Regions from separate parts of the Brevibacillus sp. Leaf182 genome, predicted to be linked through region 3. Evidence: riboswitches for the same ligand, from Rfam matches in the RefSeq annotation. Region 3 holds a riboswitch; each other region holds the start of a gene.
What was found. Region 3 has a riboswitch for cyclic di-AMP ahead of ASG16_RS02835 (quaternary amine ABC transporter ATP-binding protein). Riboswitches for the same ligand answer to the same signal wherever they lie in the genome.
Positions count from the first base shown of each region.

Region 1: it holds a riboswitch for cyclic di-AMP, as region 3 does, so the genes downstream of both, ASG16_RS10795 (C40 family peptidase) here and ASG16_RS02835 (quaternary amine ABC transporter ATP-binding protein) in region 3, are expected to answer to the same signal.
Region 2: it holds a riboswitch for cyclic di-AMP, as region 3 does, so the genes downstream of both, ASG16_RS27625 (YkwD family sporulation-associated protein) here and ASG16_RS02835 (quaternary amine ABC transporter ATP-binding protein) in region 3, are expected to answer to the same signal.

Region 1 covers NZ_LMPN02000020.1:64,569-74,781, forward strand. Annotated here, with positions in the region: gene prpE (bis(5'-nucleosyl)-tetraphosphatase PrpE) at 1-458, opposite strand, end outside; gene ASG16_RS10765 (response regulator) at 634-1,263, opposite strand; gene ASG16_RS10770 (HAMP domain-containing sensor histidine kinase) at 1,271-2,419, opposite strand; gene liaF (cell wall-active antibiotics response protein LiaF) at 2,433-3,323, opposite strand; gene ASG16_RS10780 (class I SAM-dependent methyltransferase) at 3,338-3,916, opposite strand; gene ASG16_RS10785 (PspA/IM30 family protein) at 4,011-4,706, opposite strand; gene ASG16_RS10790 (LiaF transmembrane domain-containing protein) at 4,791-5,192, opposite strand; cyclic di-AMP (ydaO/yuaA leader) riboswitch at 5,511-5,650, shown strand; gene ASG16_RS10795 (C40 family peptidase) at 5,655-6,176, shown strand; gene ASG16_RS10800 (response regulator transcription factor) at 6,391-7,110, shown strand; gene ASG16_RS10805 (sensor histidine kinase) at 7,111-8,496, shown strand; gene ASG16_RS10810 (cytochrome P450) at 8,687-10,027, opposite strand; gene ASG16_RS10815 (biotin transporter BioY) at 10,138-10,213, opposite strand, start outside.
Region 2 covers NZ_LMPN02000037.1:9,918-20,130, forward strand. Annotated here, with positions in the region: gene ASG16_RS27605 (DMT family transporter) at 1-110, shown strand, start outside; gene ASG16_RS27610 (aminotransferase class I/II-fold pyridoxal phosphate-dependent enzyme) at 246-1,553, opposite strand; gene def (peptide deformylase) at 1,732-2,283, shown strand; gene ASG16_RS27620 (homoserine dehydrogenase) at 2,287-3,297, shown strand; gene ASG16_RS31090 (hypothetical protein) at 3,398-3,553, shown strand; gene ASG16_RS27625 (YkwD family sporulation-associated protein) at 3,618-4,334, opposite strand; cyclic di-AMP (ydaO/yuaA leader) riboswitch at 4,342-4,498, opposite strand; gene ASG16_RS27630 (rhodanese-like domain-containing protein) at 4,583-4,921, opposite strand; gene ASG16_RS27635 (cold-shock protein) at 5,353-5,556, shown strand; gene ASG16_RS27640 (hypothetical protein) at 5,713-6,159, opposite strand; gene ASG16_RS27645 (2-phosphosulfolactate phosphatase) at 6,274-7,014, shown strand; gene ASG16_RS27650 (catalase) at 7,095-8,684, shown strand; gene ASG16_RS27655 (EAL domain-containing protein) at 9,036-10,213, shown strand, end outside.
Region 3 covers NZ_LMPN02000014.1:156,219-166,431, forward strand. Annotated here, with positions in the region: gene ASG16_RS02825 (glycine betaine ABC transporter substrate-binding protein) at 1-593, opposite strand, end outside; gene ASG16_RS02830 (ABC transporter permease) at 590-1,429, opposite strand; gene ASG16_RS02835 (quaternary amine ABC transporter ATP-binding protein) at 1,413-2,639, opposite strand; cyclic di-AMP (ydaO/yuaA leader) riboswitch at 3,028-3,174, opposite strand; gene ASG16_RS02850 (copper ion binding protein) at 3,919-4,119, opposite strand; gene ASG16_RS02855 (heavy metal translocating P-type ATPase) at 4,184-6,604, opposite strand; gene ASG16_RS02860 (pseudouridine-5'-phosphate glycosidase) at 7,306-8,232, opposite strand; gene ASG16_RS02865 (carbohydrate kinase) at 8,236-9,336, opposite strand; gene ASG16_RS02870 (MarR family winged helix-turn-helix transcriptional regulator) at 9,525-9,971, shown strand; gene ASG16_RS02875 (FMN-dependent NADH-azoreductase) at 10,107-10,213, shown strand, end outside.

The sequences.
Region 1 (10,213 bases), on a different contig from region 3:
TTCCGTTTGATGATCATGTGCGAAGGCGAAGAAAATAGCAATCTGCGACTCTGTTCTCGCAGCAAGGAGGCCTTCTTCGGTCCGTATTCTTGCTGATACAGCCGAATCTCCTCTTCTACCTTTTCATCTCCGTGAGCCAATGTCACTGGTCTGCCATCCAACCAGCGAGCTACTTTCCATCCGTGGTTACTATCTACCATCTCAGCCAGACCTGCCGTGACATGATGGTGAAAAAATTGCAGCATCTTGATTGAGTAAGGCCCACGACTCGTGATATCACCGAGGGAAAGGAGCTTTCGGCCGTGGGGATGGCGATATGTTCCGTCTCGGGTTTGTTCATATCCCAAGCGTTTGAGCAATTCAATAAATTCGTCGTAACAGCCGTGAACATCGCCGACGATATCCACACCATTGTCAGCCGAAAGCACCTTGGAGCGTGTTTGAGGTTTGTGTTTCATAGCCCGTCCCTCCTTTCCGTCATCTATCATTCGTTACTTACTATCTTTACCACATCTGCGAAAAAAACTCACGGCTTGTGTATAAGAAAAACGGTTTAAACAAGTAAACGCGCGAAAGAGCCCCTGTTACCCGAGGAGCTTTTTGGCGCGTTTACCTTTTCATGATGGTATGTGATTAGCCTAAGCTATGTGTATGAACGTAAATAGCCGCTTGCGTGCGATCCTCCACATTCAGCTTGGCAAGAATGTTGCTCACATGAGTCTTGACCGTTTTGATCCCGATAATCAGCTCATCTGCAATCTCCTGGTTGGACTTGCCCTGACCGATCAGCTTCAAAACCTCCAATTCACGCGGCGTCAGTTGCTCATGGGGATGGGACTCTTGACCGTGACGGAAACGGGCCATAATTTTTCCTGCTACCCTCGATTCCAAAACTGGCTCACCCGCCGCAGCAGAGCGGATTGCCTTTGCGATCTCGGCCGCACGTGAAGTCTTCAGCAAGTAGCTGAATGCCCCCGCTTCAATGACCGGATATACCTTTTCATCATCAATAAAGCTGGTCAAAACAATAACCTTACTGGAAGGACAGCTTTCACGAATACGCCGAGTCGCTTCCACACCACCGATGCCTTCCATGACCAAATCCATCAGAACGACATCCGGGCGCAGCTCTTGCGTCATCCGCACGCCTTCTTCTCCACTGCCTGCCTCTGCTACGACTTCAATATCGTCCTCTGTAGACAAATAAGCAGCCAGACCCATCCGAACCATTTCGTGATCATCTACCAGTAGTACCCGAATCACCGAGCCTTCACCCTTCCCGTTCCGTCTGTGACATTAGAGGAATACGCACCTCAATTTGCGTCCCCTTCCCAATTGCCGAGTAAATCTCCATGGAGCCTCCGACCTCTGCAACGCGCTCTTGCATACTGCGTAAACCGTAGGACGTCATTTTCTCCCCATCCGGATCAAAACCAACACCGTCATCCGTTACTCGCAGGCGAACCTGCTCTTGCAGCGTAAACAGCTTCACTGTAATCTGGGTAGCTCTGGCATGCCGCAATGTATTGGACAAGGATTCCTGCAAAATGCGGAATAAATGATCTTCAATTCCACTCGGCAAGCCTTCGACGTCTTCGATCTCCCAAGTTAGCTGCATGGTATTTTTACGCGTCAGTTCATCTAAAAGTTCCAGAACGGCTTCCTTCAATGACTTGTTTTGCAACGTAGCCGGACGAAGATGCAAGAGCAATGCCCTCATCTCCGCTTGTGCAGCTGCTGCCATCTCTTCGACCAATTCAATCTGTTGTGCTGCACGTTGAGGATTCTTTTCTACAAGCCGCTTCATCGCCGCCGTCGTCATAGCGATGGCGAACAGTTGCTGGCTAACTGCATCATGCAGTTCTCTCGCCAATCTCTGTCGCTCCTCTGTTACCGCTGCATGCTTCAATTGTTCTGCGAGAGCCGCATTGTGGTTCGACAGCCGCTGCAAGGATGCCACTTGCTCTTCCCATTGCGAAGCCAAGCGATTGATCTGCCATCCTAATTCGCCAACTTCATCGACTCCCAATTCGGGGACCCGATACGACAGCATCCCGCGCCCAAGTTTCATGGCAGCTTCCCACAGTACACTGAGTCTCTTTTTCAACAAATTCCCGATGATATAGGAAATGATTAATGCTACTAAGACACCTGCAGGCAAAGAGACAACAAAAGCAGCAAGCTGAATCAAGCCCTCTGGATCAGCAGGCAGATTGATGCCTATATATTCTTCAAGCCACCACACGAAGTTGCGGTCGCTGATTACTTCGTTGTACCACCGATGAATCCCCGGGTGATCTCTCCATAAAAAGTATAGCCAAAAGAAACAAATAAACGCGGCAGTAACTGCACTGACGGCCAGTAACATGCCATAGCGCACGTATTGCCACTGAATACTTGCCAATCGCTGTCGACGCATCCGCCAGTACCTCCTAGATGTACTTGACTTTTATATCGCCGACAAGCAGCGAGATATGCAAGTTTACTTTTTGCAATGCTTCATCATACTGATCTGAACGAATCTTAACACTACGATTGATACCTCCCTGACGGTGGCTTAGCACCTCCAGATCACCAATACTCAACCCTGCCGTTACCGATACAGGAAGATCGACAGGCACATAAATCGTCACATCGCCTACCCAGCCCTCTACGACAAGAATCGCCTCATCCCGTATCAACACTGCCCGGGAAAGATCAATCACAACATCCCCGATTCCATGCCAGACATGTAAGTGATTCAGTTCAAAACGCCCCGAGGTCAGGTGATAATCTCCAATCAGAGAACTGCGGGAATCTTTTGGCAACGTGTCGTCAGGTGATGAAGACATTCCATCGTGATGAGGAATTTTGCCACCAACATGCTTCCATTTATTCCAGTTGTCTCGCCAAGGGCGTTCCTCAGTTGAAACCTTTACGTCACTCTGAACACTCGCATCACTTGTCAAAATCGTTTCCGCAGCAGATGGAGTCTCCCTATCGCCTAAAGGTTGATTCACACGTTGATCTTGTCTGCTGCTCTTGCCCCGAATCAACTGAAACCCGAAATAAATAAACACGATTGGCACTGCAATCTGGAACAAATCATCGATCCCGACACCAAACCACATATCCATCGCGATGATGGTCCCCAGGGAGATTAGAATCCCTCCGCCAATCCTAGTTTTCTGCCCCCACAAACGAAGGCCGAAATAAATAAGCACCATCGGCCACAAATCAAACAGACCGAACGAAATGATACCCAAACTATCTAACAAAAGGCCGATTCCCGTAAAAATAATCAGGATACCAGCCAACATTTTGTGCAAACGGGACAGTTTCACAAAAGTCTCCTCTCTCACGCCCCATGCTGATCGTTTTCACTTTGACCATTACGACAGGTATAGATGAATGCAGGCGGAATGTTCAACAGGGTAAAGTCGATCTTGACCCGGGGAAAACGATCCTGCAACTCAGCTTGGAGTTGTAGCGAATATTGGAATGTAATAAATAGGCCCCCTGGCTTCAGTACAGATTGAACTTCGTCCAGAATTGCTGCCCGCAGCTCTTGTGGAAAATTGGCGAATGGCAGACCTGAGATAATGACATCTGCACCTGCAAGGTTCTGCTCCTCCAAGTAAGACCTAAGTTTAGTCGCTTCCTCCCTGACAGGAAGATCGGGAAAACGTGATTGAAGCATAGAGCGAAAATGGGAATCTCGTTCCACAAGCACGTACTGTGTGCCGGGACGCAAGCGCTGATAGATCGTTTGAGTAAATGCCCCTGTACCAGGTCCCAGCTCCAGGATCACATCGGTTGAAGCCCAATCGACGCTTTTCAACATTTGCTCACATAAAAAACGAGAGCTGGGGATTATACTACCGACGCGTCCAGGCTCAGCGATAAACCGTCGCAAAAAGACCAAGAAGTCCTGCAAGAATCGTACCTCCTAGGGGAAAAGCAGCCTGATATACACAGGCTGCCGAATTGACACAATCTATTCTACACCCAGTCCCCCAGTTCCTGTCGAATTAGGATTGTACTGGTTTAGCTACCGGTGTTTTCACTTCATTGATGGATGCTTTGATACTGGCAAGTTCTGCATCGAGATCATCCTTTTCCAGGTCAGACAAAGCGTTCTCCCAAGCGCGGTTCGTTTGGCGCCATTGTCCACTCATTTGCGCTTCTGCTTCCATGCGCATGACTTTCTCTTCCATGCGGGCGAAGCCACGGCCTGCGGACTGATTGCCGATACCGACAACTGCTTGATTCACTTGCTTTTGTGTACGAGCTACTTGTGCACGTGCCATCAGTGTGAACCTTTTCGCACGCATTTTATAGAACTCTTCCTTCAGCTCAGCCAGCTTCTCTCGCATTTGCGTAGCAGACTCGGATGCTGACAGGTAGAGAGCCTCATATTCCGCTGCACGGCCTTCATACTGCTTCTTGTCAGCGAGTGCTCGACGAGCCAACTCATCTTCTCCCTCAGTCAAGGCGAGCTTGACTTGACGATCGCGTTTTTCGATCAGAGCATTGGCTTCGTCCAATTGCTGGCGGAATTTCTTTTCCAGTGCAACCTGACGGGCAACCGCTACTTCAACTTGTCCGATTTCTACTTCCATGTCACGCATATATTGATTCAGCATTACTACCGGATCTTCCATCGAATCCAATGCATCATTTACCGAAGCTACTGTCAGGTCACGCAAACGTTTAAAGATACTCATTATTTTTTCCTCCTCATCATATCACATCATATTGTTCATCCAAAAGACTCTTGCGACACAGTGTTATTGCGGTTACCAAAACGCTTAGGACCGTTTGGTTACGTTTCTTTCCCAAGTGTCTAGCGTATCTTCCTTTAATACTTTTTGGGCCCATTCACGCTCCCAAGCAGGTGGAGCTTGTTTAGGTTCTTGGCTGGGACGCAGTAAGCGATATCCCAGATAAATCACCCCAATGGCCAGAAGTGCGTGAAATAGTAGGTCAAGCTTGCCAATCAACATCAGGAACCCGAATAGGAAGACCAGGATTCCCCAAAAGCGTGAACCGGTTTGTCCCATAATCTTTTTGGCACCGTATATCATGATCACACCGGGAATGATGAACCCGAGCAAGTCTCCGATATCGATACCCACCAGATCTAGTAGAACCAACCCACCGACTAGCAGCAGAACCAGCCCGAGTAGAACTTTGCCAGACCGTTCGCTCATTACTCGCTTACCTCCATTCGTTTTGCATGTGGTGCTTGTGGAACGTTATGCCCTTATTGTAGCCCTCGGTATAGGCTTCCCATAACGGGCGTGCGGTTGGTTTTTCCCTCCGTCCTTGGACGGAGACAATTTCCTGCCCTAATCGGACGAGCTGTCCCACATGGCAGAACCAGCCCGCGTCGAAAGGCGGCTTGCACTGTCAAACGAAAACGTTACAGCATTTGACGGCATTTCTGTGACGAATATGTGAACGAACAGATAAAAAGAAGGAAAAAAAGGACTCGCGTAGAATCTTCGTAAGAGTGCGTGTAAAAAAACATCGAAAAATAGCCGAATTCCGCTTGGCGGAAACGGGGGAACCACGTTTTTGGGGTGAATGGTTGCTACTCCTAGCAGCCTAGGGCGTCCTTTCGACCGAACCCTTCAGCTAACCTCGTAGGCTCACGAAGGGAGCAGTTTCTTTTGCGCAAGGTGGTTTTATCTTTATTTATGGCTGGATTGCTTGCTATGGGGGCAGGCGCTGCACAGGCTGCTGAGGAGAATTCTCTCAATGAAGTAGTCAGCGACTTGTACGGTACCCCTTACAAATCATCTGGCACGTCCAAAAAAGGCTTTGACTGCTCCGGTTTCACGCGCTACGTATTTGATGCGTTAGGTGTAGACCTGCCTCACAATTCTGCTTCCCAGTACGAATTAGGTACAGAGGTAGCCAGAAAAGATTTGCAGCCAGGCGATCTCGTGTTCTTCAATACGAACGGTCGCAGCATTTCTCACGTGGGTATCTACATTGGAGACGGCACATTCGTGCACTCGGAATCTGGTCGTGGAGTCGTCAACACCAAGTTGAACGATCCATACTACTGGAGCAAGCGTTATGTAGGCGCCAAGCGTCTCAGCGTTCCTGTTCTAGCAAAAGCAGAAATTCCGAAAAAGGAAAAAGCGGTGCAAGCTGCATCGTTGCCGGAAAAACCAGCTCAAAAATAGTCGTTCGGCAAAATAATAAAAGCCAGGGACACTCCGTCTCTGGCTTTTTCTGACGAAATTTAGTACCTGGTCTAAAGAGGTACCCCCATATATTCGAACAACTTAATAACTTACGGGGTTTCTTCCCCTGATCAAGTCAAACCATGTTATGATAGACAAGACCCATTCTTTGAATGGTATTCCTTATTAATAGAAGTAACTGGGGGTTGTTCCGGTGAAAGAACACATTTTAATTGTCGATGACAATCTGGAGATTATTGAACTGCTAGAAGACATTTTGGAGAACGAGGGCTTCACCGTTTCCTCCGCAGAGAGCGGAGAAGATGCACTCTCCCTGCTCAGCCAAGGAGACCGACCCAACCTGATCCTTTTGGATATTATGATGCCCAACATGAGTGGCTACGAGCTTTGTTCTCAAATTCGCCGTGAATGGGATTTGCCTATACTGTTTCTCAGTGCAAAAGGAAAAGCGGTAGATAAGGTAGTTGGCTTCGAAATCGGTGCAGACGATTACATCACGAAGCCCTTTGATACAGAAGAGCTGCTCGCTCGCATTCGTGCCCACCTGCGCCGCTATGAGCGCATTCGCAAGCATACGGAAGAGCAGCCTGAGAAGGAAACGGCCTCTTCTCCGATTACCGTTTTGAAATTCAAGGACCTAGAAATTCATAAAGAAACGTATTCCGTTTATGTATGTAATCAAAAGATTGAGCTCTCGACAAAAGAATTTCAACTGCTCACATTCCTCGCAGAAAATGCGGGCATCGTCTTTACAAGAGAGCAAATCTATGACCGCGTCTGGGGATATGGTTATGGCTCGCTCAATACAGTGACCGTCCATATCAAAAACCTCCGTGAAAAATTGGAAACAGAGCGTCAGTTCATTAAAACACAATGGGGGACAGGCTACGTATTTATCGGGGAGAAGCTTTAAATGAGCTTACGTAATAAAATTTTTCTCTCCTTCATTGCCTTGATCACACTCAACATCTTGTTGTTTAAATTTGTTTTTCAAGACATTATTGTCGCTCAACTCAAAAATGATCGGCATAATCAGTACCAGGCTGAGAAGGAAGCCGCAGAGAAGGTCATGCTCAATCAATTGCTTCTCGTCAGTAATTTCAAGGACCCCATCGAGCGTTTGGAGCTTGAAAAGCAGTTGCCAGACGACGTGATGTACCGCATGCTCGTGAAGGATGCCAATGGAAACACCATCTACAGCAAAACATCACGCGCCTATAATTTGAAAATGCCTTCTCCCTCCGCATCAAACCGTGGCGATTCTGCCAAGCAAAGTGACCTCAAAGTAGTCGCTGAGTACCATTTTCAGCAGGAGCCACCGCGTACGGGGGAGATCGTTGTTTATTTCTACACAGATGATTATGACATGATGGCTACGACAGGGGTTTCCATGATGCTTTGGTTTATTTATGGAAGCATTAGTCTGGTGGGATTGGTTCTGCTCGCTTTGTTCGTTCGCTGGATACTACGACCCGTGAACGAATTATCGCGCGTCACCCAAGAAATCCAGGAAGGGAAACGGTTAGTCACATTTACGTATCGCTCGCATGATGAGTTTGGACAACTCTTTCGATATTTTGGGGATATGGTTGATGAGCTTCGCTTAGCGGAAGAAAGACAGGCCGAAATGATTGCTTCGATCGCCCACGACTTCCGTACACCACTCACCACGATTAAAGGATATGCGTCCTATATCGGTTCCGGTCGTGTGACGGATATGACCAAAATACAGAAACAGATGAGTAAAATCGAGCTAAAAACGACGGACTTGGAAAAACTGCTGGATGAGTTGCAGGACTTCACCGCCCAAAGCTCCGAAGTCCGACTCAACATTAACCGCATTCATGTCAAAAGCTTCTTGAGAGGAATCATTGAGGACTATTTGCCGAGAATCAAAGAGGCAGGCCTCACCTTTCACTGGAAGCTGCGTATCTCCAATGAACTACACATCGAAGCGGATGAGACCAAGCTGCGTCGTGTCATGGAAAACTTGTTGAACAACGCCATTCACTACAATAAACCGGATGGCTCCATTTACCTGACTTGTGATCAGCGAGAAGGGCATGTCCTTTTTACTGTGATCGACAAGGGAGAAGGAATCGCCTCTGAAGACTTGCCGAAGATTTTCACCAAGTTTTATCGGGCGGAAAAATCACGAAATCGCAACAGTGGCGGTACAGGCTTAGGCTTAACAATTTGCAAGAGCATCGTCCGGCTTCACGGCGGAGATCTGATGGTCAACAGTGAACTGGGAATGGGAAGCAGTTTCTCCTTCACCATCCCCTTCTTCCATGGGTAGCTTTCACAAGCTACCCTTACTTTATATAGATTTATTCCTAGTTAATTATTTCTTTATATTTTACTTGTAAAATAATTTTTGTAAGCATGTTGCTTTCAGTGATAAATAACCCCCAGTTCGGTATCTGACACAATCGGCGAAACCGTAGTGATAAGATGCCTCTTTTTTTGCTCTCTATTTCCATTTTTTTCTATCTCTTCTCCAAACGCATCGGCAGTCCGTTCTTGGGTCGCAAGGTGACCAACGGCTCGGGCTCTACTGCCTGATTCGGTTCAGCCAGTCGTAGTCGATACCGCTGTGCGATCGTCGCCAATAGCAAAGCTGCCTCCATCAAAGCAAAGTTGTTCCCGATACAAACACGCGGCCCACCGCCAAAAGGAAAATACGCATAAGCTGGATTTCGTTTTAAGAGGTCACTGTCAAAACGCTCTGGAATGAATTGTTCAGGCTGCTCATAATAGCGTGGGTTACGGTGCATGACATATTGGCTCATCATCAGCGTATCGCCAGGCTTGTACGTGTGACCGCCTATCTCAACCTCTTCTACCACTTCCCGGTTAATCGTCCAGGCCGCAGGATAGAGCCTCAGCGTTTCCTGTACAATAAGATTCGTATACTTCAACTGGGGAAGATCCTCGACTGTCGGCAGCTTTTCACATAGCACCGTCGATAGCTCGTCATGCAGCTTTTTCTCCACCTCGGGATGAGTAGCCAGCAAATAGAAAATCCACGACATGGTATTCGCAGTCGTCTCATGGCCAGCTACAAAAATGGTCATGACCTCGTCGCGCACCTGCTCATCTGTCATTCCTTCCCCATCATCTTCATCACGCGCAGCTAAAAGCATCCCCAACAAGTCCTTGTGCTCTTCTCCATTGCTATTACGACGAGCTTCGATCAAGGAGTAGATCGTTTTGTCCAGCAGCTCACTCGACTCCAGGAACTCCCGATTGCTTTTGGTGGGTACGGACAACGGAATGTCGATAAAAGAGGAGCCTTTGTTTGCCACGTATTTCAAACCGACATCGATGGCATGTCCAATCTGATCGGCACCTTCCTTGACGGTTTTGCCGAACATAGTCTCCGTAATGATCGCAAGGGTTACTTTCATCATGTCTGAGTGAATATCGCGCAGCTCCCCTGTTTTCCAATCCGACATAAGATCAACTGCTTGGCGGACCATCACCCCTCCGTAGTTGGCAATACGCTCTCGATGAAAAGCTGGCTGCATAAGACGCCGTTGTCGCAGATGCTTTTTTCCTTCACTAGTGAGAATTCCATCCCCTACAACAGGTCGTGCCGCCTGTAGTCCTTTCCCTTTTCGAAAATGCGCCTGCTTGCTGACCAAAACCTCTTTGATGTGATCCGGATTCGTTAACAGGTAAACATGGCGGGAAGGACCGAAGCGAAAATGGACGACTTCTCCATGTTCTTCTGCTGCGTCGCGGATGAACTGAAGCGGCGATCGGCGAAATGCCATCAAGTTCCCTGAGATCGGAAGGCCTTTTGGGCCGGTTATCGTGATATTCATGCGTCTCCTCCTTTTTACATGCAAAATCCTACCGATAGTATCCGGCACGATAAGGAGATTATGCGAAAAAAAGCCACCCGAACTTCGGATGGCTTACGAAATCATTTTGTTTATCGTGTAACTGGTTGATCTGTGCGCAACAGACGAGAAGCAATCAGTCGCTCGCGCACCTTAATGCCAATCAGA
Region 2 (10,213 bases), on a different contig from region 3:
TGAACGAAGCATTTACTTGGATGCATGGGGTAGGGATGATCCTGGTCCTCGCCTCCATTTTTATCGGTACACACCAGCCGCGGCGTATGCGTTCATCGATTGAAAGCTAATAGAAAAAGCATGATGGAAAGGTCTCGGAAAACCTCGCATGTAAACTTCGCGGGTTTCCGGGACTTTTTTTGAAAGAAAACGAAAAGCGCCCTGACACGAGGTCAAGACGCTTTTTTCAATAGAGCTCGTTACATTTATTTGGTCAATGCATTTTCCAAATCTTTTACACCGCTGTAGACTAATTCGAACAAGTCCGCAATGTTTTCTTCTTCAATGCAAGAGAAGGCAATGCGCAAATCGGTTTGACCGAGAGCGATCGTACCGACGCCATACTGTTCCAACAAGTGCTGACGCAATGTTTCCGCTTCGACAGTCTTTAGCTTGAGGCACATGAAGTAGCCGGAGTTGAATGGATAGTAGGTCCACACGTCATCGTATTTACCGCTGTCGAGCACTTCCTTGGTGCGGTTGGCGCGGCCTTTCATGATATCGAATTTCTCCTGCTTCTGTGCTTTGTACTCCGGTGCAGTGATTGCTTGCAGGACGAATGTTTGGGAAGGATGCGATCCGCTGGAAAGAGTCGCGCGGATGATTCCCATAGTCTTCTGCTCCAAAGCGCTGAGTAAGTCGCTGGATGAAGATGCATACGTAATGAAGCCAACACGGAAGCCCCATACGTAATCCTCTTTGGTAGCTCCATCTACCTTTACAGGCAGAATACGTGGGTGAACGTCGCATAGACTAGCGAAGAGAGATTCGTGCATGGAATCCTCGAAGAACAAGCCGAAGTACGCGTCATCTGTCACTGCGACAATGTTGATTCCAGCCTCAGCACCTTCTTTGAGTGCAGCAACGATTTGCTTTCCTTCCTCTGGACCTGGTGTATAGCCAGTTGGGTTATTAGGGAAGTTGAGTACGACGATGGCTTTGCCTTTGTCTTTTTGTGCGAGAATGGCATCACGCAAAGCAGCAGCATTAAATTTCATCTCGTCGTTATACAATGGATAGTAGACCATTTCCGCACCACGGCGGATCGAAAAGGTAAGCTCGTAGTTTTCCCAGTTTTTGTCTGGGATGATGACACTGTCGCCGCTATCAGCGAACAAGTCAGATACGATACTCAGTCCATGCGTCAATGCGTTTGTAACGATTGGGTTACTAAACGTACGGTTAGCCAGTGAAGGCTGTTCCTCGATCATTTTTTTACGCCATGCTGCACGCAGCTCAGGTTTTCCTGCTGGGGGAGCATATTCGTAAATGTCTTTTGGCTGGTAAGCAGACAGATTATCCTGGATGACCTTAAGGTGCATCGGTTGACCGTTTTCCAGTGCAATCCCGATGGTTGCATTGTACTTTTTCGCTTTTGCTTTCGCTTCTGCCGACTGGCTGAGAATCCCCTCTTTCGGGAAATAAATCAGCTTGGCGATATTGGACAGCATTTCATATACGTGTGGGTTTTCGCGTTGGATGGTTTCGTTCAGCGTTGATGCTAATGAATGCATGGTAGCCTCCCTTTTCATATACAAACATCTATCTTTACCAATAAAGATAGCGTATCTACATGCATTTGTCACCCTTGCCCAACGGGATATTTCAGATTTTGCAAGGTTCCTTTTGACAGTGAGGACATGATTTGCTACCTTGAAATCGAAAACTGAGTAATGCGGGAGGGAGAAGGAGATGGCTGAACGGAGGATCGTTCGCCTGGGAGACCCTATCTTGCGTGAAACTTCAAACAGAGTACCATCCATTACTCCACAGGTTGAAAAGATTTTGGATGATATGGCCCAAACGATTTACGCTGCGAAGGGTCGAGCAGGTTTGTCCGCGATCCAGATTGGCATTCCGAAGCGATTAGTTGTGATGGATTGCGGTAGTGGCTTGATTGAACTGATCAATCCGGTGCTGATGGAAAAATCAGGTAAGCAGATAGGGCAAGAAGCTTGTCTTTCGATACCGGGTGTTTTTGGGATCGTTCATCGGGCCAATTATGTCAAAGTTCAGACGTTGAACCGCCAAGGAGAAACAAGGACAATCGAAGCGGAAGATTTCCTTGCTCGATGTATTCAGCACGAGATGGACCATTTGGAAGGAATTTTGTTTATTGATCATACGGAAGAGCTCTACTCAGCAAAAACAGGAAAGAAACTGAATGGCAGGGATTTGCACCGGCTACAGGCGAAAAGTAGAAAAAATGGCGGAAATAAACGGAATAGACAGCAAGGAGATTGACTCATGAAACGTTGGAATATTATGTTAACAGGCTTTGGAACAGTAGGACGTCAGGTAGCCAGATTGTTGGAGCAGCGACGGGAGCGATACCGCGAGCTTTATCAAGCGGATGTCAGACTCGTGGGAGTCGTTCGTTCAGCTTCTGGTCTCTACGATGAGAACGGAATCGATTCAGGAAAATGGGAAGACTATGCTCATACAAAACAAACAAGGAACCGATCTTGGAACGCGCTGGAATTTATCAAGTCAGCTCAAGCAGACGTGCTCATCGAGGCAGGTCCATCTGAAAAAGAGGGAGGACCCGGTCTTACTTATATTCGTCATGCATTAGAAAATGCTATGCATGCAATCGCGATTTCAAAAGGTGCGCTCGTTGTCGATTATGCTGGATTAGCCGCTCTAGCCAAAAAAAATGGCGTCGCGTTGAAAGTGAGTGGAGCAACAGCAGCAGCTCTACCGACGATCGATCTATTGCAATATAACTTGGCAGGTTGTGAAGTGAAACGAGTCGAAGGCATTTTTACAGGAACGACGAACTTCGTGCTCACAAAAATGATGGAAGAGGGGCTCACTTGTGCGGAAGCAGTCGAGCTCGCTCAGAAGATGGGGATTGCCGAACCGGACCCTTCGTACGATATCGATGGTTGGGATACAGCTTCGAAGCTCACGATCTTGGCAAACGCTGCTTTTGGCATGCAAGTAAATCTGACCGATATCACACGCGCAAGTATTCGCGAAATAACCTCGTTACAAATCGAGACGTGGAAAAAGCATTCGAAGATTCCCAAGCTGATCGGAACTATCCAAAAGGAAGCGAATGGCACGCATTCTGTAGCAGTGGAGCTCTGTGCAGTGGATTATACTCATCCATTTGCTTCTGTATCAGGTACGACCAAAGCGATACGGGTTGAAACAGATGTCATGGGGGATTTATTAGTCGTTGGAGGAAAATCAGATCCTGTAGCGGCAGCAGCGGCTGCCTTAAAAGACCTTGAACATATTATTAGCAGATAGGCTAATTTGCATGTGCTTCCAATGTTCCTTAGGAATGAGCCGTTTACAACCGCGAGCATACTAGGGATGCACCACAAAAAACGGCAAGGGGGCTATACGGATGAACCAATCGTCTGATGTCAATGCCGAGCTGCAGCAAGTATCTGCTTACCCAACCAAGCAAAAAATGCATCAAAAGGACGTCGCTTTGGTAAATGAGCAGGATAGCTGCTGTTGTACCCCCAAAAAGCAGGCATCCGAAGCACAGCAGGAATAGTGCCTACGCGAAAAAGCCGGGTCTCGATTAAGAGACACCGGCTTTTCGTTTCGTGCAAAGCGTTCTATCCGATAAATTCTTGTACCCAGTAACCATTTGTGAAGCCTACACCAATTTTGGTGAACGCAGGGTTCATAATGTTTTGGCGGTGGCCTTCACTGTTCATCCATTGTTGCATAACTTCTTGTGGACTCTGTTGACCCATGGCGATATTCTCACCTGCAGTCGAGTACTGAATTCCATACTGCTTCATCATATCAAATGGGGAACCGTACGTTGGGCTGTTGTGGTCAAAATAGTTGTTAGCAGACATATCTTGTGCTTTTGCCAACGCTACTTTGGACAGTGCTGCATCCATTTCAACAGGCTTGAGACCTGCTTTTGCACGCTCTTGGTTCACCAAATCCGCGACTTGTTTCGCAAAATCACCAGTTTTTACTTGATCCGCTTGATTTACTGGAGCGGCAGGTTGAGTGACGTTATTGCTAGGTTGCGCTGGTGCAGCTTGAACTGGAGCTGGTTGTACCGGCTTTGCTGGTTGCATCGGCGTCATTGGCTGTTGTACTGGCATTGATTGTCCAGGGGCAAAGCCTTGTTTTTGTTGAAAGAAGTTCCAAAATTGTTGGGAATTTGGAGCTTTTTGGAATTGTGGCATATAATATTGGAATTGTCCGCCAGGAACAGGGCAATTAGAAGCAGCCGAAGCAGAAGTAGCGAAGCCTGTTAGAGCCAAGCCCAGACCAAGAGTCATCGCGATTGTAACAGAACCAAAACGTTTCATAAAACAAATCTCTCCTTTTTTTTGCCTACGAGGTTAGTTGTCGGATTCGGATTGAGGAAACAACCCTACGCCAGTTCGGCGATTCACCCCAATGTGGAGTATCTCATCCACAAAAAAGTCCCCCGCACTTCCTTTTCAGGAGGAAGTCTCGGCTTATTTCGTTTGGCATGAACAACAATATCAGACAATCCCAATCGAAATAAAGGAGTAATATATGGCAAATAGCTAGAATCGTTGATAAATTAGGCTCATTTCGCTTCGTTTGATTGTTCCTTCCATGCGGTTAAGCCGCCTTCCAATGCATTTGCTTGAAAACCATTCTCACGAAGAAGAGCGGCAGCTTTTTGTGCTTTGTTACCTGTTGTACATAGGGTAACAATCTGCACATTTTGCGCAAGTTTTTCGGTTTCTTCATCAAACGGCTTGTCCTGTTCTTTCATTAGAAGATAGGGGACGTTACGTGTCGATGCGTTTTCATGAACGAGGCTGCCAGAAATAAATTTTTCGGCGTCGCGTACGTCCAATAAAAGTACTGGCATTTTCTTTTGAAGCAATTCGGATAATTGAATGGTTGTCAAAGTATGCAATGAAATCCCTCCCAATGCTATTGTAACAGAGTACCGCCTTCCCAGTATAAGGGTGAACGGTTGCTTTTATTGGACAACCATGGTAGAATGAGGTTGCTACTTGAAAAATTGATACCTAATCATTCATCGAGGTGTATTTGTATGCTGATGGATAACATTTTTGAATCCCCGATTCACACTGGCGCGGTCATCGGAGCCGCAAGGATGGAAGAGAGGAAGGGCTTTCATTGTTTTAGGTTTTCAAAAGGTTTAGTTTTTAATTTTGCAGTTCCGTCCTATGACATTCGTATATTGGCTGAGTAGGTAAAATTCACATATCATGAAGGCGTATCATAGCACATGATTTGGTATTTCTTCATGATATGTGAGCTTTATTTGCTTCGGTAAATATGACTAGCATATTCAAATTGAATTTTTGGAGGTTTTTTTAAATGCAAACGAACGGAACAGTAAAATGGTTTAACGCAGAAAAAGGTTTCGGTTTCATTCAAGTAGAAGGCGGAGACGATGTATTCGTACACTTCAGCGCAATCCAAGGTGACGGTTTCAAAACTTTGGACGAAGGTCAAAAAGTTCAATTCAACATCGTTCAAGGCAACCGTGGCCCACAAGCTGAGAACGTAGTAAAACTGTAAGTCTCCCTTTAAAAAAAACTGTCCTTTCGAGGGCAGTTTTTTTGTCGTGGTCGTAAAAGGAAAAAGGCGTTGGGATAGTCCCCAGCGCCTTTTAATGGATTAGAAAAGGAACTATGGCGTCCCACCATAATTCCTCATTTTTTTCGTGCAAAATAGTTAAATACAAGTTTCGATTTCGACAGTTTGGAATTGACTGTCAAGAACTGAAAGACCAACAACTTGACCGCCGCCGATAGAAGTACGGCCATAAGTGGTGAGAAGGACATTTTCATTGTTTTCTGCTACGGTAAGGCGCACTTCATAGTGGAAAGAAGCGGGGACCAGCGCATTAAAAGCAGTGCGAGTATTCGCAGGGATAAATTGCGTGATGTCAAGCAAGGTGCTAACCGGATTCGTTTGCGTAACTGCGTTACCCCAGTTCAATACTTGCACACGTACTTCAACCTCTTCTGTGTTCAGATTTACCAGGTCGAGGTGAGCGGTGAGAGCACGGGCGAGGTTGTTTTGCAAAATACCAGTTGTTCTCACAGTATTTCTTTTTGGGCGTCTGTGACTTCTTCTTTCAGTATTACCTTGATCGTCGTCGTGTTCGATTTCAGACATCCATGTTCACTCCATTCTTGTGTAATCTAGTGGGACAATAATACGATATTGTTTCTTGTCTTATTTTGTAACGGCGAACGTAAGGGTACGAGTAACTATTTTGGATAGAGGATGGTGGAGGTTTTGGGAGAAACACCTGTATGCAAACAACTAGATTACACGGCACGATTTGATTGGGGATATGAAGGGGTGGAACATGTCGGAGCTGCATCGGATATGATCGTTATTATCGATGTGCTTTCCTTCAGCACGTGTGTCGATATCGTAACGGGACGTGGAGGTATCGTCTATCCTTATCAGGTAAAGGATGAGTCAGCCCTAGCATTCGCGAAACAAAAAGCGGCGCTACTCGCTGGAAAACGTGGAGAACCAATATCCCTTTCACCCGCCTGTCTGAAAACGGTTCCAATGGGAAGCAGAATTGTATTACCCTCGCCAAACGGATCGACCTGTACCGTGTTGGCAAAGAAAACAGGGGCGAAGGTAATCGCAGCGTGCTTGCGAAATGCGTCATCCGTCGCCAAATACATACAGCATCAGCAAGGATCTGTGACGGTCATCGCTTGCGGTGAACGGTGGGGAAATGGAGCATTGCGACCTGCTATTGAGGATATGATTGCGGCAGGTGCGCTGCTTCACGAATTGGAGGGGTATCGCTTGTCGCCAGAGGCAGAAATGGCGGTGGCAGCCTTCCGATCGGCCCAATCTCATCTTCCCGCTTACTTGCAGAAATGTGCTTCCGGCCAAGAACTGATCAGCATGGGGTACCCGGAAGATGTCGCACTTGCAGCACAATGGAATCAGAGTGGCACGGTTCCAGTGCTTAACGATGATTTTGCTTACGAAGCGATTTAGTCTTTTCGCATAAAGAATCCCTCATTCGGTAACCATGGTTATGAACCACATATGAGAAAAACTGGACAGGGAGGATTCATATGGATGACAACAATAAGTCCATTAACCAGTCAGAAGAAAATACCCTGACGAATCGCCAAGGCCATCCGATTACAGACAACCAGAACTTGCGGACGGTTGGAAATCGCGGGCCAACCGTTCTGGAGAATTACGACTTTCTGGAAAAAATCACACATTTTGATCGGGAGAAAACACCTGAGCGTGTCGTGCATAGCCGAGGTGCCGGAGCACATGGCTATTTTGAAGCGTATGGAACCGTAGGAGACGAGCCGATTTCTACGTACACAAGGGCGAAGCTGTTCTCGGAGCGTGGGAAAAAAACGCCTGTGTTTGTACGGTTTTCTACGGTTAATCATGGCACACATTCGCCCGAAACATTGCGCGATCCACGTGGGTTTGCGGTGAAGTTTTATACAGAGGACGGGAACTGGGATCTGGTTGGCAATAACCTCAAAGTTTTTTTCATTCGGGATGCGATGAAGTTTCCTGATCTTGTCCATGCGTTCAAGCCTGACCCTGTTACAAACATTCAAGACGTGGAACGGATCTTTGACTTTATCTCGAACACGCCTGAGGCCATGCATATGATCACGTTTTTGTTCTCCCCGTGGGGAATACCAGCGAACTATCGGCAAATGCAAGGCTCTGGCGTAAACACGTACAAGTGGGTAAACCACGAAGGAAAAGCGGTCCTGGTCAAATACCATTGGCAACCATTAACGCAAGGGATTAAAAATTTGACACAAAAACAGGCGGAAGAGATCCAAGGGAAAAACTTCAATCATGCCACGCAGGACTTGTATGAAGCGATTGAGCGAGGGGAATATCCGGAGTGGGAAATGTGCGTCCAGATCATGAGTGATGACGATCACCCAGAGCTCGATTTTGATCCGCTTGATCCAACGAAAATATGGCCCGAAGATCAATTCCCGTTTCTTCCTGTAGGCAAAATGGTACTGAACAAAAACCCGGATAACTATTTTGCAGAGGTCGAGCAAGCTGCTTTTGGGACAGGTGTTTTGGTAGATGGACTTGATTTTTCTGATGACAAGCTACTGCAAGGAAGGACCTTCTCTTACTCCGACACGCAGCGTTATCGGGTTGGCGCCAACTATTTGCAGCTTCCGGTTAACGCTCCCAGAAAGCATGTCGCTACCAACCAGGAAGGCGGTCAAATGCTGTATCATGTAGATCGGACGCAGCGGCATATTAACTATGAGCCATCGACGATTGGCGGATTGCAGGAAGCCAAGCAAGCCGCTCCCGATCATCAGCCAGAAGTGGAAGGAAAGGTCGTTCGTCAAAAGATTGATCGCACAAACGATTTCAAACAGGCAGGAGAACGTTATCGCCTCTTGGAAGACTGGGAAAGAGAAGACCTCATTGCCAATCTGACGGATGCACTCCTCTCCTGTGATCGTCGCATTCAAGAGAAAATGCTTGGCTACTTCTCGCAATGTGACGAAGAGTACGGCCAGCGTTTGAAATCGGGAATCGCTCAGGGCAATGGCGGAAACAGCAAAGAGATGGGCGGACCGATGGGCGCAACGAATCCCGGAGCGGCTGTCAAGGACGCCGAACAAAAGTCTCGTCCGTCTAAGCCTTACTGATGACCCGAGTGAATCATCTAGACGAAATAAGCAACGGAGCTTTACCGAACCCATGGTAAAGCTCTTTTTTTGTATCCGTTACCATTTGACTTAACATTCAGTAGGCTAAAGCGTATGGGATCGATTTGCCAAAGGAGACGTCATTTATGTCAAAAGATAAGAAAACACATCAACATATTGTTAGAGTCTGTACATAAATCGTGCAGACTCTTTCCTTTTGCCTGAGAGGTAGTATTCATCGTTGTCATGGATAAACATGGAGGAAAATGTAGAATTATGTCGAATGAATATTTGTGAATAAGCATGAGCCTATACGTACGTTGGTTCTAGGGAAAAGGAGAATCTATGTAAATGCAGAAGTCATCAAATTCGTCCAAGGAAAACAGCGCTGCATGCTGCCAACCGTCGATTTCGCCGGCAGACGATTCTGCACGGATTTTAATAGAGGGAAACACCGAAGTTATCGCACAAATGAACATGATTAACTTGACGGAAGAGGATTTGCAGTTGATCGCAGCGTTTCGCCCTGTCATTGAGAATGAAATTGAGCAGATTACTTCTTCTTTTTATGAATCGATTCTCCATGTAGACTCTTTGAAACAAATTGTGATGGAGCATACAACCGTTGAACGATTACGTCAAGCCTTAAAGAACCATTTAATCGAGATGTTTGACGGCCGGATCGATCCTGCCTTCATTGAAAAACGCTTGAAGATTGCGATGGTTCATCAAAAAATCGGACTTCCTCCCAAGTGGTACATGGGTTCTTTTCAAAACCTGTTAGGCACACTCATGCGAATGATAGATGATCGGAAAGAGGTTTATCCTGACTCGAAAAAACTGGCACAAGCCATTACGAAGCTGCTCAGCTTTGAGCAGCAATTGGTCCTGGAGGCTTACGAAGACCAGACACGTATGCTGGAGCAGGACGCCAAGTCGATGATGGAATATCAGGCGTTTCACGATGAATTAACCGGCTTGCCGAACAGAAGGAAGCTCCATCAAGCCTTACAGGAGGCGATAATTAACAATAGCGAACAGGGTACTCGATTTGCGGTGCTGGTACTGGACATAGATCGTTTTAAAATGATCAATGACTCTCTAGGCCATACGTATGGAGATCGATTTTTGCAAGAAGTGAGCGATCGGATCAAAAAAAGCGCGGAAGGATTCGATGTGACGATTGCCCGTATGGGTGGTGATGAGTTCACACTGATCTGCCAGAATGTTGAGGGCGATCACGAGTTTTCGACATTGGCTGATCAAGTGGTCAAGGAAATCGAGATCCCCTATCTCTTGCAAGGAAAAGATTATTACGTCTCGGCGAGTATTGGCGTAGCGGTGTATCCCGATCACGGATGCAGTGAGGAGCAATTGCTCAAAAATGCTGATGCTGCCATGTACGAAGTGAAGAAAAACGGGAAAAACGGATTTCAGTTTTTTACCAATGAGCTCGATGAACAAGTGTTGATGCGTATTGAACTGGAGAGGGATTTGAGAAAAGCGGTAAAGAATGACGAGCTAGTTTT
Region 3 (10,213 bases):
TTCCCTACTTTAGCTTCGTTGTTTTTTACCCATTCCGCAGCGGCTACTTCCGGATCTTTTCCGTCCATCATTTGGACCATGACTGACTCCATATCGGCTGGCTCCCACCAGAACTTATCCAGGAATTGATAGGCAGCAGGCTGATCCTCTTTCAGCCCTTTGCGCACGATGGTATGGATTTGTTCCGCTCCGCCAAAGCCGTTCTTTGGGTCCGCCAAGTATTTCAAATCCATCTTTTTAAACATCCAATGCGGCGTCCAGCCCGTAATGATAATCGGTTCCTTCGCTTCGTACGCCTTGATCAAAGCTGCTGTCATCGCTGCATCTGAGCCTTCGACAAGCTGCCATTTATCCAAGCCATACAGTTTCATGACTTCCTCTGTCTTCACCATCGAGCCTGCTCCTGCGTCGATTCCGATGATTTTGTAGTCGAGCTTTTCTCCAAGCGCGTTGTCCGACGTCTCAGAAGGAATCGGACCGATCACCGTTGCAGTCGGTATTGGTGTGTTTGTGTTTTGACTGGAGCAGCCTGCGAGCCAAGCTGTCGCTCCCATCATCACTGCCAGTAAAGCTGGAACCATTTTGTTCATCATGTATTTCTCTCCTTTTTCCCTGCATGTTGAGTAAGCCGATCCAAGATGATAGCGATGATCACGATGGATAGTCCCGCCTCGAATCCTCTTCCTATATCCACTTGTGATACAGCGCGATATACGTCTGCGCCCAAGCCTTTCGCCCCGATCATAGCCGCTATGACCACCATCGACAGGGCGAGCATGATGCACTGATTGACTCCCGCCAAGATTGTCGATTTCGCGTAAGGCAGTTGTACTTTTACGAGCTTTTGCCAGCCAGTTGCACCAAAGGCGTCCGCCGCTTCCTCCATTTCCGCTGGGACCTGACGTATGCCTAAGTTCGTAAGACGCACGATTGGCGGCAAAGCAAAAATAACGGAGGCAATAACTCCCGGCACCTCGCCCAAGCCGAAGAAAAAGATCGCGGGAATCAAATAAACGAACGCTGGCATCGTCTGCATCAAATCCAGTACTGGCGTGACCAGTTTGCGAAACGTATCATGTCTCGCGCAAAGAATGCCCACCGGAATCCCGATGGCGATCGAAATCATGGTGGCAGTGAGGACGAGTCCCAACGTCTCGATCGTTTCATCCCAGTACCCCAAGTTTTGAATGAGAGAAAGTCCGATAACCGTAAAGACCATGGACGCTCTCCCTGCAAAAACCCACGCAGCGGCCCCTAGCAGCAAGATGAGAATCAGCGAGGGTATCTCTGCCAAAACAGTGGAACAGTAAGTCACCATCGTGGAAATGACGATAGACACTGGATCAAACAATACCCCTTTGTACTGGCCCAGCACCTCCACAAATCCTTCCATCCATTCGCCAATAGGCAGCTTAGGCACGGCGTCCATCGCTCATCACCTCTGTTCTCTGGTGTTCTTGGACATTGACTTTACCTACCAGCCCGCCTAGTACCGCTCCTTTTACGATGACACCCAACAAACGCTGCTGCTCGCCCACTACCGCAATCGGGACATGCAGGTCTGCCATCATCGGGAACAAACTGTGCAGACGTGCGTCAGGTGAAACGGTAGGGAGGTCGGTTTTCATGATCGTCTCCAGCGAATCCCCCGTACCGATCGCAAGTGATACGTCATACGCCGTAATCAAGCCGAGCAGTGTGCGCTTTTTGTCCACGACGTACAAGCTGGACACACCGTTATCCATCATGAGTTGCAGTGCCACTCGCGCCCCTTTGTCAGGGGTGATTGCTTCTGCCCGTTTCATCACATTTTCAGCAACGAGCACCCTGGACAGGTCGGCATCCTCCACGAACTTCCGCACAAATTCATCCGCTGGGTCTGCCATGATTTCTTCCGGTCGGCCGATCTGAATGATCTGTCCGTCTTTCATAAAGGCAATCCGATCGCCCAACCGCAACGCCTCATGCAAGTCATGTGTAATGAACAGGATCGTCTTTTTCATCGTCATCTGAAGCTCCAGCAGCTCATCCTGCATGTCTTTTCGAATGAGCGGGTCCAATGCACTGAACGCTTCGTCCATCAAGAGAATATCGGGATGATTAGCCAAAGCCCGCGCCAATCCGACTCGCTGACGCATTCCTCCACTCAATTGATCCGGGTACGCATTTTCCCACTCAGTTAATCCAACGAGCGCGAGCGCTTCCCGTGCTTTTTCTTGCCGGAGCCCTGGTAGTACTTGTTGAATCTCCAATCCAAACTCCACGTTTTCTCGTACCGTCCGCTGCGGAAACAGGGCGAAATTTTGAAAAACCATTCCGAGCTTCTTCCTCCGCACCTCGCGCAAAGCCGTCGCCTTCATATGGACGATCTCTTCCCCATCGATCTCGATGCTTCCGCTCGTTGGGTCAATCAGTCGATTGCACAGTCGGATTAAGGTTGATTTGCCGCTGCCGGACAGGCCCATGATGACGAAGATTTCACCTTCCTCTACTTCAAAGCTGACCTGATTTACCCCGATAGACTGGCCCGTTTGCTTGTAAATTTGTTCTTTTGTACGTCCTTCCGCCAGCAGCTTCAAGGCCAGCTCGGGCTGCTTGCCGAACACTTTTGTCAGTTGATGGACTTTCATTTTGGGCATGGTATCCCCCATCCTTCTTTTTTGTAAATGAAAAAAGCCCGCGAAGTTTCCACACTCCAGCAAAACCAAGACACGCTTGATTTTTACTCGTGTTGAAAATCCGCAGGCTTACGTAATACCTGGCGTCCATTTTCAGGACTCCCTGTACTCTGTCTTCCTGATTTCGATTGTCAGCGGTTTATGTCGTACCAACTGCCTCCCAGCGATCTACACCCTTTCCTTCACGTCTGTATCGCGTAAGCTGCTCATCGGTATTGCCATAAAAAATAGGCCGATCCATCCTTTTTCTCCAGAACAAAGGTCCCAAAGAAAAAGCCTGCATCGGCCTATCACACGCCCGCAAGGAATCCCCCTGTTGCGCATTATATGCCTAGACTTTATCCATCCATGACCTTCCCTGCTTTGGCCGACGAGGTTAGCTGACGGGTAGGATGGCAGAGAAGACATTTTCTCATCCCTCCTGATCACTCAGGATTAACCCCAAAAGATTGGTTCCCCCGCTTCCGAGAATCTCGGAACTAGGCCGTATTGTGTTATTTCTTATTGGATCGTGATTGTGATTTGAATTATACGCTCGCTTCCAGTTATTGTGAATGTTCGTTTATCATGGTTTTAACTCGATTCTGTTTTTCTTTATGAGTCGGATTGGATTAGCTGTTAGTTGCTCATAAAATCAAGATATTGGTGCCGTTTACTCGCTGTTGTGGTGGGGAGGAAACAGGAGAAAACGCTCAGATTCTTGGAACCCCTGCGCGGAAGCATGGGGTGCCCGGCTCCGTGAAAAAAAGCGAAACCGCGTCCAAAGTAGTCCATTCAAGATGAGTCTCAGAGGTGGACGCTAAAGGCAGTTTCGCTTTTTTTCACTGCGCCTAGGTAGGTGTGTCCAAAGATCTTCGCTTATTTCTCCTGTTTCCTTTACGAGCTGATGAGGTTCTACATGCTTTTTAAAAGACAGCTTGAATGCTGCTTTCAAGATGTAGTAAAAAGCTGCTTGGGAAGAAGAACATTTCCAGTCCTAGCGCCTCTGGAGCCCAACCAAGCGGAGAAATGAATGGCGGGGGTTTTCAGCTTCAACCTCTGAGATTGCATCTCCGAAACTCTACTTTTGAAGCGCTCCCGACATTCATTTCGTAGCGGACAGTCTAACCCCTTGCGGGGCGTAGGCCGAAGCGTAGACTGGAAATGGGCTTCTTCCCCTCCACTACAGCTACTCAAATCACAATTAAAAAAAGCCCCTGCCTCATTAAATCAGGCAGGAGCTTTTTCAAAGGTACGATGATTAAACGACGTCGTAGCCTTGGTCTTCAATAGCTTCTTTTACTGCATCGAGAGTCAAGTTACCCTCGTTGTAGGAAACCTCAACCTTTTTTTCAGCCAGGTTTACTTTGCCTTCTGCACCCAGTTCTTTCAATGTGTTCTCGATGCGCGCTACGCATTTGTTGCAAGACATACCTTCTACGTTCAATGTGATATTTGTCATGATCAATCTCTCCTTACATTTTATGTTTTATAGGTAAGGCGGACAAAGCCGCTTGTTACTGTTGTTACAGCTTCACTCGTTGTAGTCTCAGTGCGTTGAGTACAACGGATACCGAGCTGAAGGCCATTGCGGCACCGGCAAGCCATGGAGCGAGGAAGCCGATTGCGGCAATCGGGATGCCCAAAGTGTTGTAGGCCAATGCCCAGAACAGGTTTTGCTTGATGTTGCGGATGGTGAGTTTGCTCATCTCGATGGCGTCTGCGACACTGGTCAGTTCGCCACGCATCAGGGTAATATCTGCTGCTTCCATTGCCACATCTGTACCTGTACCGATTGCCATACCGACGTCAGCGGTTGCGAGTGCAGGAGCATCGTTGATACCATCGCCGACCATCGCGACTTTTTTGCCTTGTTCTTGCAGTTTTTTCACTTCTGCGGCTTTGCCTTCAGGCAGGACTTCTGCGATGACGTGATCGATTCCTGCTTCACGGGCAATGGCCTCGGCTGTTTGACGGTTGTCACCGGTCATCATGATCACAGTCAATCCCATTGCTTTCATGCGCTGAACAGCTTGCTTGGAGGTTGGTTTGATCGTATCCGCTACGGCAATCAATCCAGCGAGCTTGCCTTCGACGACTGCGAGCATCGCCGTTTTACCGGAGCGCTCCAGTGCCAACATGGTATCAGACACTGCTTGGTACGAAATTTGATGCTTTTCCAGCAAACGGCGCGTACCGACGAGTACTTCTTTGCCAGCGACGGTTGCCCGGATACCGAAACCAGGAATGGCTTCAAATGAACCTGTATCGGACAGGGTGATTCCTTTATCCGCAATACCGCGAACGATGGCTTGAGCCAACGGGTGCTCGGAATTTTTCTCAGCGGCACCGACCAAAGAGAGCAGCTCTTGCTCTTCGATATCGATGGTGATGACGTCTGTCAGTTCTGGCTCGCCTTTGGTTACAGTCCCTGTTTTATCGAGGACGATCGTATCCAAGTGGTGAGCCGTCTCGAGATGCTCCCCGCCTTTGAACAGGATGCCCAACTCAGCTGCGCGTCCAGAGCCCGCCATGATCGAGGTCGGCGTTGCCAAACCGAGGGCGCACGGGCAAGCGATTACGAGTACAGCAATTGCTTTTTCCAAAGCCTCACCGAAGTTGCCAGGTATAACGAAGAAGTACCAGATCAAGAAGGTAAGAATAGCAATCCCTACTACGATTGGGACAAAAATCCCGGAGATGCTGTCAGCTACGCGCTGAATCGGTGCTTTTGTTCCTTGTGCTTCTTCCACTACTTTAATGATTTGCGCCAGAGCCGTTTCTTTTCCGACTTTGGTTGCTTGAACCTTCAAGAAGCCGTTTTTGTTCAAGGTGGCTCCAATGACGGTATCGCCTGCGGCTTTATCCACTGGAATACTTTCACCAGTCAGCATCGATTCATCAACTGCGGACTGTCCTTCCATGACGATGCCATCGACGGGTACTTTGTCGCCCGGCTTCACGTGAACGACGTCGCCCAGTCTCACTTCTTCTACAGGAATAGTCATTTCGACGCCATCCCGTACGACTACTGCTGTTTTTGCTTGCAAGCCCATCAGCTTGCGGATCGCTTCCGAAGAGCGTCCCTTTGCTTTTATCTCAAACAGTTTACCCAAGACGATCAACGTGATCAGTACCGCACTGGTCTCAAAGTACAGCTCCAGCATGTGGCCACCATGAGCACCGATGGAGTTGATCGCGACCCACAGGCTGTAGAAATAAGCAGCCGAGGTACCGAGAGCAACCAGCACATCCATGTTGGCACTCTTGTTGCGAAGGGCTTTGAAAGCTCCGACGTAAAACTGTGCGCCGATGATGAATTGTACCGGTGTTGCCAATGCGAGCTGTACCCACGGATTCATCAAGATTTCAGGCAGCCAGATAAACGAGGTGAAGGAAAAGTGGCTCACCATCGACCAGAGCAGCGGGAGCGACAGAATCGCGGAAATCCAGAACTTGCGGGTCTGACGTTTGATTTCTTCCTGGCGACGATCTACTTTTTCTTCTTCTTTTCCTTCTTCCTTACGAGTCGCCTGATACCCTAACTTTTCTACCTTTTGAATAATGTCCGTCACACTTACCTGTGATGAATCGTACTCGACAGTGGCTGTTTCCATCGCCAGGTTCACGTTTGCCTTCAGAACCCCAGCGGTTTTGTTCAAGCCTTTTTCGATCCGTGTGGAGCAAGCCGCACATGTCATTCCCGAGATGTTTAGCTCCACCTTGTCAGTGACGACGCCATAGCCGAGCGATTCAATTTTGGAGCGGATGTCGTCGATATTCGTTTTCGTTGGATCGAAGACGACTGTGGATTTTTCCAAAGCCAGATTGACGTTGGCAGTCTCCACTCCCTCCATTTTACCCAAGCCCTTTTCGATGCGCAGTGCACAAGCTGCGCAAGTCATCCCTGAGATTGCGACTGTTGCCTCTGCTGTTTTGGCACTCATTTTTAATCCCTCCAAATACCCTCACGGGGTATATTTTTTCGTATCGTTTCCCTTACGTTGTTTCCTGATCACACCTTTACTATACAATACCCCCACAGGGTATATCAAGTGCTTTTTTCAATTTTTTTCTAAATGGGCTTTTACGTGCTGAAAACACAGGAAAAATGCTTAGTCGTCATCCAGCTATTCTGCCGGACGAAGCCCTGCCACATGTTTTCCAGTCGCCTTTTTCCTCACTGCGTTCGGGCGGTCTCCTTCCAAACATATGGCAGTACTTCTTAACAGCGAAGATTTTGGCCGCACTTTTAAACCATAATGTGAGTTTGTACGGAGGAGTTACAACCAAGATAATTTTTTGAATTTGAGGAAGTCTTCTAAGTAACCCTCTTGAGACAGCTTTCAAGATGTTAACCACAGAGCTGCGCAGGAAGAAGCGCATTTCCAGTCCTAGCGCCTCTGGAGCCCGACCCAGCTTCGGAATCAATGGCGGGGATTTTCAGCTTCAACCTCTGCGAATACATCATCGAAACTCTACTTTTGAAGCGCTCCCGACATTTATTCCGAAGCGGACAGTCTAACCCCTTTTGGGGCGTAGGCCGAAGCGTAGACGGAAATGCGCTTCTTCCCCCCACTACAGCCGCTAAAAAACAAAAAAAAGCCCCCGGATTAACCGAGGGCAATTGTTCGATCTTCGCTCTCTCTTATTTACCTTGATTCGCTTCTTTCTGATAAGCTGCCGCGATTTTCGCAGCTACTTCAGCATTGTGTTTCACCAGCGCGATGTTCGTTGCCAAGCTCTTGCCTTCTGTCAGCTTTTTCACTTTATCGAGCATGAATGGCGTTACCTGTTTACCTGCAATGTTGTTTTCTTTTGCTTCTGCGAGTGCTTTTTGGATCACTGCCTCGATTTCCTGGTGATTCAGTGCATCGGATTCTGGCACTGGGTTCGCGATGATCATACCGCCTTTGAGTCCCAGATCCCATTTGGTGTTCATCATCTTACCGACTTCTTCCGGTGTATCGATGCGCATGTCTACGCCAAATCCGCTTTCGCGAGCGAAGAAGGATGGGAATTCATCTGTGCGGTATCCCACAACTGGTACACCTTGCGTTTCCAAATATTCGAGTGTGCGGCCGATATCGAGGATCGATTTCGCCCCTGCGCATACTACAGCTACATCTGTTTGCGCCAGCTCAGTCAGGTCAGCAGATACGTCCCAAGTGATTTCGCCTTCACGGTGTACGCCGCCGATACCGCCAGTTGCAAACATGTGGATGCCAGCCATCTCAGCTGCGATCATGGTAGCGGCTACTGTAGTCGCACCGATTTTACCACTAGCTAAAATGTAAGCGAAGTCGCGACGGCTTACTTTTGCTACATTTTTGTTCGTCGCAAACTCTTCCAGCTCGCTGTCAGTCAAACCGATTTTGATTTTGCCGTCCATGATCCCGATCGTAGCTGGTACGGCACCGTTGTCGCGAATGATTTGCTCTACTTCTTTTGCCATTTCAATGTTTTGCGGATATGGCATACCGTGCGAAATAATCGTCGTCTCCAGTGCAACTACCGGCAGGTTGTTCTCCAGTGCGTGGCGTACTTCCTCAGTAAAGGTCAAATATTGTTTCATCTCTTATCGCTCCTTTTCGAATTGTTCTACGGCCAGTTCCAATTGATCTGCTTTTAATAGAGGAGATACGGACTGCTCTGTTTGCAATGTCAGAGCGGATGCTGCCAATCCAAGGCGGCACGCTCTCTGGAAAGACTCTCCGTTTACAATGCCATACAAGAGTCCCGACGCGAACGCATCTCCCGCCCCTGTTACATCTACCACTTCCGTTGGGTATGGAGACATATGCTCCTCAACGTCCTCGGATTGATAATAAATTCCTTCTTCGCCCAAGGTCACGATGACGTGCTTGACGCCTCGTTCCCTGATCTTGCGGCAAGCCTCGGCGCATTCTTCGATCGTCGTGATCTTCATGCCAGCCATCAGCTCGGCTTCTTCGCGATTCGGCAAAATCGCTTCTACTCCGTCCAATTGCTGTGGGAGCTTCTTAGCTTTTATTGAAGAGACCGGGTCAACGAAAAGCAGGATGTTTTCCTCCCGGCAACGTTCGATGATGTAGGCCAAGCAGTCCGCCGGAATGTTTGTATCGATGAAAACTACATGGGCTGCTGCAATGTGCGACCATTTCTCCGCGAACATCTCCGGTGTGAGAGCATCGTAAATATCCATGTTCGCCAAGGAAACAACCATCTCTCCATCAATATCGAGAAGCGCCGTATACGTTCCCGTACGCTGTGTAGGCAGTCGCCACACTTGGCTGATGTGCACCCCGTGCTTTTTCGTCTCCTGCAAGAGCCATTCGCCTTCTTTGTCCTCACCAATGCTGGTGATGAGGGACGTATTGCAGCCAAGACGACCGAGGTTCTCCGCGATATTCCGTGCCACCCCTCCACACGATTCCATAATCGTTACGGGATTGGATGATTGTAGACGCACCTGTTGCTTGCCGCGTGCTTTGCGGTCCAGGTTGGCCCCACCGATACAAGCAATCATTCCTTCATCACGAAGTACATAAGCCCGTCCCTTGATTTCCCCGCGTTTGGTCAACTGTGCGATGTAGCCAGCTACCGCTGAACGTGAGATGCCAATCAGATCAGCCAGCTCCTGTTGCGTGATAAAAGGATTTTGCCGGATATGATGAAGGATCTGCATGTCTTTTTCCACGGTCATCCTCCTTTCTTCTGTTTCGCTTTCACAGCTCGTTTACAAACAAAAGTTTATCATGAAGACAACTGTTTGTACAAGCGTGTTTTTTATTTTATTTTTTATCCCAATTTGACAAATAGGAATACGATCATGTAGGATTATCTTAAATTAGAGATATCGAAATTTCGATCTATAGGAGGGTCCATATGTCTGACAAACCACTGCGAAATGATCCCCTCGATCTTTTTGTAGTTTTATCAAGGTCATACAACTGGGTTACCGCTCACTCCAATCGTCACATTCGCGAGCATGGACTTAATCCGACTGAATTCGGGGTACTAGAGGTATTATTTCATAAAGGTCCTCAACCATTGCAGCAAATTGGCGAAAAAATCTTGATCTCCAGCGGAAACATCACATACGTTGTGGACAAACTCGAAAAGAAGCAACTGCTCATTCGCAAGCCCTGTTCGGCAGACCGCCGCGTCATTTATGCGGAACTCACAGAAAAAGGGCATCAATTTTTGTCCGAAATCTTCCCTCCTCATCAACTCGCCATTGAGAAAGCGATGGAAGGTCTCACACCAGAAGAACAGCGTCAAGCCATCGAACTGCTAAAAAAGTTGGGACGCACTGCTCAGGCTACTTATTAGATGAGCAGTCCCCTCCTACCACTACAATCGTTTCAAAAAAGTGTTGACAAACGATCTGATACGTAATAATCTTAAAATCAAGATTTATGCATTAAAAGTTAGCGACTTACTAAATGGAAGGGGAATAAATTTTTCATGAGTAAAGTACTTTTTATTAAAGCAAACGATCGCCCAGTTGAGCAGGCAACAAGTGTAAAGCTGTACGAAGCTTTCACCAAAACATACAGAGAGACACATCCAAA